Regions from separate parts of the Xanthobacter sp. 126 genome, predicted to be linked through region 1. Evidence: predicted binding sites of a transcription regulator. Region 1 holds the regulator's gene; the other holds the start of a gene.
What was found. The regulator LexA, encoded in region 1, represses DNA repair genes until DNA is damaged. The targets are predictions, from matches to a motif close to TGTTCNNNNTGTGTTCNG.

Region 1 (2,969 bases):
GTCATGGCCCATCAAGTCCATGGCGGCGCTGATCGCGCTGTCGGGCAGCGCGTTCTATCTCGTGCTGTCGGGCAACGACGTGCCGGCGCAGCGCTCCTTCGTGATGACGGGGCTGGTGCTGGCCGGCGTGCTGGTGGGGCGGCCGTCCTTGTCGTTGCGCTCGGTGGGTGTCGCGGCGGTGGTGGTGCTGGCGCTGACGCCGGAGGCGGCGCTGGACCCGGGCACGCAGATGTCGTTCGCCGCCACCCTCGCCCTCGTCGCCGCCTATGAGCGGCTCCAGCCTTTGCGGGCGATACCCCGGCCGGAGGGCATCGCCGGAGCCGTGCTGTCCTGGGTGGCGGTGCTGGTGGCCGGCACCGCGCTCACCTCGCTGGTGGCGGGGTTGGCGACGGCGCCGTATGGCATCTTCCACTTCCAGCGGGTGGCGCCCTATGGGCTTCTCGCCAATCTAGCGGCGATGCCGGCCGTTTCCTTCCTGGTGATGCCGGCGGGGCTCGCGGGCGTGCTGCTGATGCCGTTCGGCTGGGATCATCTGGCCTGGCCGGTGATGGGCCGGGGCATCGAGATCATGACGGCGGTGTCCGACTGGGTGGGCACGCTGCCGGGGGCCGACATCCGCGCTGCCTTCATCGGTGCCGGAACGCTGCTCTGGCTCTCCCTCGCGCTGCTGGCCCTCTGCCTGCTGCGCGGCGTGCTTACCCTCGCGGCGCTGGTGCCCTTCGGCCTCGCCGCGCTGGTGGCGGGAACGCCGCTGAAGCCGGACCTCCTCATCGCGCCCGATGCGCAGACGGTGGCGGTGCGGATGCCGGATGGGCGGCTTTCCGTGCTCGGCGCCTCGGGCCAGAAGCTGGTGGTGGAGCAATGGCTGACGCGGGAGGGTGATCGCCGCACGGCCGGCAGTAAGGACCTCGCCTCCGCCTTCATGTGCGACCCGCTCGGCTGCACTGCGCCTCTGCCCGGCGGCGGCACCATCGCCGTCTCCCGGCGCGCCGAGAGCCTGGAGGCGGACTGCCTGAATGCCCGCATGGTCGTCACCCGCGATGCCCCGCCCCATGCCTGCCCGGCCGAGGTGCTGACACCGGAAAAACTCGCACGGACGGGAACGCTAGCCTTCACCCTGCGCGATGGCGCCCTCGTGGCCGAGCGAAGCCGCAGCCCCTCAGTGTCCCGGCCGTGGATGGCGCCGCTGCCGCCAGACCTCGCACCCGAGCGAGGGGCGGTCGATGCAGGCGATCCGCAGACCGACGCCACCGCTCCCTGATACGACAATTGCAAGGCGTCGGGGTGAGGGGCAACGCCTTCAAAAAAGCGCAGGCGCCCGTTGAGCGTGGACCACCGCGCCCCTCACCCCGTCCCGGATCTCCCGCGGGAGAAATGAGGATCAGTAGCGGCGCATGAGGCCGATCAGGCGGCCCTGGATGCGCACGCGGTCGGGACCGAAGATGCGGGTCTCGTAGGCCGGATTGGCGGCCTCCAGCGCGATGGAGGCGCCCTTCTTGCGCAGGCGCTTGAGGGTGGCTTCCTCGTCGTCCACCAGCGCCACGATGATGTCGCCGGTGTCGGCGGAATCGCACTTGCGGATCAGCACCGTGTCGCCGTCGAGGATGCCGGCCTCGATCATGCTGTCGCCGCGCACCTCGAGGGCGAAGTGCTCGCCGGAGCCCAGCATCTCGGGCGGGATGTTCAGCGTATGGCTGCGGCTCTGGATGGCGGAGATGGGCGAGCCGGCGGCGATGCGGCCCATGACCGGCACCGAGACCACCTGCCCCGCCTCGTCATCCTCCGCCACGGGGCGGACCTTGCCGAGGCTGCCCTCGATGACCGAGGGCGAGAAGCCCCGGCCTGCGGACCGGGCGGAGGCGAGGCCCGGCGCCACGCTGTCGGGCAGGCGGACCACCTCCAGCGCGCGGGCGCGATTGGGCAGGCGGCGGATGAAGCCGCGCTCTTCCAGAGCGGTGATCAGGCGATGGATGCCGGACTTGGAGCGCAGGTCCAGCGCTTCCTTCATCTCGTCGAAGGAGGGGGGAACACCGGTCTCCTTCAGCCGCTCATGGATGAAGCGCAGAAGGTCATATTGCTTCCGAGTGAGCATTCCCTGGCCCCGTTCCTTGCACGCACCGCCGCGGAACAGGCACTCTCGGCCGGTCCCGATTCAAGGCGCATCCAGCCCGGCGCGCCGCGAAACAAATCATGAACAGTCTTTATCTGTTCCTTTTGTGTTCCGCAAGTGGTGAAGGCTCCGTTAAGGGCTCAATCCGCGAAGGGAATAATCTCGCAGGGGTCTCCGACGCGGCCCGCCGGGGCGAATGGCGGGCGCACCAGAAGGCAGTCGGCGGCGGAAAGAATGCTCAGCATGGCGCTGTCCTGCGAGGCGCAGGGAATGGCGTGGATCGAGCCGTCCGCCCGGCGCTCAAGGGTCGCGCGCATGAAATCGCGCCGCACGTCGTTGGGCGGCAGGTCCGCCGCGAGGCGCGCCGGCACGGTCTCGGGGCCGGGGCGGGAATCGCCCTGCAGGGCGCGGATGAGGGGGACGAGGTAGACCATCCCGCAGACATGGGACGACACCGGGTTGCCCGGCAGCCCCAGCACCCGCACATCGCCACGATGGCCGAACATGAGCGGCTTGCCGGGCCTGAGCGCGATCTTGTGGACCGAGAGATCGACCCCTTCCGCCTTCAGCGCCGGGGCCATCAGGTCATGATCGCCCACGGAGGCGCCACCGGAGGAGACAACGAGATCGAACTCGCCGGAGAGCGCCCGCGCGACCACGGCGCGGATGGCGGCGAGGTCGTCCTTGATGAGGCCGAGGTCGGTCACCTCGGCGCCGGCGCGGCGGGCCAGCTCGGCAAGGCCGAAGGCGTTGGAGACGACGATTTCGCTGTCATTGCCGGTGCCCTGGCCCGGCAGCACCAGCTCGTCGCCGGTCTGGAGCAGCGCGACGCGCGGGCGGCGGGCAACCGGCACCGTCG
Region 2 (2,969 bases), 2.7 Mb from region 1:
CTCCAAGCGGGGCTGACCGGCGTGCGCGACCGCTTCTCGCGCCACATTTCCATCCTGGAGGAAACCTGGACCGGAGAGCAGTTGGACTTCCGCATCGCCGCGCTGGGACAGACGGCGAGCGGCAAGCTTCAGGTGGCGGACGACGCCGTGCACCTCTCCGTGGAGCTGCCCTTCATGCTGGATCTCGTCGCCCGCAAGGCGAAGGACCTCATCCAGAAGCAGGGCCGCCTGATGCTGGAGAAGAAATAGGCCCGCTCAGGCCGTTTCCAGTTCCAGCGTCAGCGTGTCGATGGAGAAGGAGCCGTCCGCCTCGAACTCGAAGTGGGTCGCCACGTCCGCGCTGGCACCCGCCATCAGCGAGCGGATGGCGGCGACATGCAGCTCCGGCGTACGGATGCGCGCCACCCAGGAGGCGAACTCCAGCCTCAGGCGCCGGTGCGCCGTGCGCACCACCCGGAACCCCGCCTCCTCGGCGAGGCGGCTCCATTCGGAGGCGCTGTAGTCCCGCCCGTGGGAGGGATCGCGCAGCAATTCCACCGTCTGCAGGAAGGTGTCGGCCACCGGCCATTCGGGCGCGATCACGTCCATCATGACCACCTGCCCGCCCGCCTTCACCACTCGCCGCACCTCCGCGAGCGCCTGCGGCACGTCGCGCCAGTGGTGCGCGCTGTAGCGCGAGGCCACCATGTCGAAGCTACCGTCGGCGAAGGGCAGGCGCTCAGCGACGCCCTGCCGCGTGGCGATGTTCGCGAGGCCGCGTGCCTTCGCCTCGGCCGCGACAGCACCCAGCATGTCCTCGGACAGATCGTAGGCCACCACCTCGCCCGCGAACGGCGCGGCGGTGAAGCTCACATGCCCGCCGCCGCAGCCGAGATCGAGCAGCCGGGCGGGCCGCGCCTCTTCCACGAGGGCCTTGAGCGCATCGAGATCAGCACCCCGCGCATGCACGGCGCTCGCCACATAGGCGGCGGCCTGCGGACCGAACATCTCGACCACATGGGCCTCGTGACTGCGCGCGCCTGCACCCTCGGCGGCCATGGCTGATTTCCCCGATCCTCTTGCTACCTCCAGCATAGCCGGGGCGGCGTTTGACGCAAGCACGATTGTTCCTCTTTCGTTCTTGCGAGCGGGCCCGCCCTCCGCTACCTTGAGATGCAGACGGGCAGCAGGCGGGGGGCGGCTGTGATCCAGCGGGTGGCGACAGTCGCGTTCGAGGGCGTCGAGGCGCGCCCGGTGGATGTTCAGGTGCATGTGGCGGCCGGCCTGCCGGCCTTCACCATCGTCGGCCTGCCCGACAAGGCGGTGACGGAGGCCAAGGAGCGGGTGCGCGCAGCGCTCATCGCGTCAGGGCTTGCGCTTCCGGCGCGGCGCATCACGGTGAACCTCGCCCCTGCCGACCTGCCCAAGGAAGGCTCCCATTACGATCTGCCCATCGCGCTGGGGCTGATGGCCGCCATCGGCGCCATCCCCGGCGATGCCCTCGCCGGCTTCACGGTCGTGGGCGAATTGGCCCTGGACGGCGCCATCGCGGCCGTGGCCGGCGTGCTGCCGGCGGCCATCGGCGCCAACGCCCGGGGCCACGGGCTCATCTGCCCCGCCCCCTGCGGTGCCGAGGCCGCGTGGGCCAGCCCCGACATGGACATTCTCGCCCCGCAATCCCTCATCCAGCTCGCCAACCACATGACCGGACGCCAGGTGATGGGCCGGCCCGAGCCACGGATGAAGCCGCCGGGAGACACCATGCTCGACCTTCGGGACGTCAAGGGCCAGGAGACCGCCAAGCGGGCGCTGGAGGTGGCCGCGGCCGGGGGCCACAATCTCCTGTTCGTCGGACCGCCGGGCGCCGGCAAGTCCATGCTGGCGCAGCGCCTGCCCTCCATCCTGCCGCCGCTGTCGCCGGCGGAGATGCTGGACGTGTCCATGATCGCCTCGGTGGCCGGCACCATCGAGGACGGCGCGCTGATGGACCGCCGCCCGTTCCGCGCGCCGCACCATTCGGCCAGCATGGCGGCCATGGTGGGCGGCGGCGCCAAGGCCAAGCCTGGCGAGGTCTCGCTCGCCCACAATGGCGTTCTGTTCCTCGACGAACTCCCGGAATTCACGCCGCAGGTGCTCGATTCCCTGCGCCAGCCGCTGGAGTCGGGCGAGGTCCTGATCGCCCGCGCCAACCATCGCGTCACCTATCCCGCGCGCTTCCAGCTCATCGCCGCCATGAACCCCTGCCGCTGCGGCCGCGCCGGGGAGCCCGGCTTCACCTGCAAGCGCGGACCACGCTGTGCCGACGAATATCAGGCGCGGCTCTCCGGACCCTTCCTCGACCGCATCGATCTCCATCTCGAGGTGCCGTCGGTCTCGGCCTCGGACCTCGTGCTGCCGGCCCCGGCCGAAGGCTCGCGGGAGATTGCGGCGCGGGTCGCCATGGCGCGGGAAATCCAGCTGGAGCGCTATGCCGCCCTCGGCCGACCCGATGTGCGCACCAATGCCGAGGCTTCGGGGCCGTTGCTGGAGGCGGTTGCGACGCCCGATTCGGCCGGAGCGATCCTGCTTCGCGATGCCGCCGACGCCATGCGGCTCAGCGCCCGCGGCTATCACCGGGTTTTAAAGGTGGCGCGTACCCTCGCTGATCTCGATGGCGCGGACGGGGTCGGCCGCCGCCATCTGGCAGAAGCCCTCGCCTATCGCGCCGCGGCGGAACGGCCAAGGGCGGCGGCCTAGAGTGGCTGCGGCGTAGACCGGCTGCCGCGCAGAAATTGTCCGGCACCACAGCGGTGCCGGACGGGAGCGGAACGACCGCCGCCTCAGCGCATGGCGTTGACGGCGAGGCCCTCGATATAGGTGATCTGGGCGAGGTCGCCCGGCTGCACCTTCTGCACGTCTGCCAGCACCTTGTCGTTGGCGGCGCGCACCACGCGGACGTTGCCGTCCGGCCCCTCGAAGGTCACGGTGCCGGCGGCCGGGTCGAGGCCCAC

Region 2: the regulator LexA is predicted to act here: its motif matches at 1,105-1,122, upstream of XAN126_RS0124910 (YifB family Mg chelatase-like AAA ATPase).

What each region holds. Positions count from the first base shown of each region.
Region 1 is NZ_JAFO01000001.1:2,590,554-2,593,522, forward strand. It holds gene XAN126_RS0112360 (ComEC/Rec2 family competence protein) at 1-1,261, shown strand, start outside; gene lexA (transcriptional repressor LexA) at 1,382-2,092, opposite strand; gene glp (gephyrin-like molybdotransferase Glp) at 2,251-2,969, opposite strand, start outside.
Region 2 is NZ_JAFO01000001.1:5,263,496-5,266,464, forward strand. It holds gene XAN126_RS0124900 (polyhydroxyalkanoic acid system family protein) at 1-249, shown strand, start outside; gene XAN126_RS0124905 (class I SAM-dependent methyltransferase) at 256-1,038, opposite strand; gene XAN126_RS0124910 (YifB family Mg chelatase-like AAA ATPase) at 1,183-2,715, shown strand; gene XAN126_RS0124915 (hypothetical protein) at 2,799-2,969, opposite strand, start outside.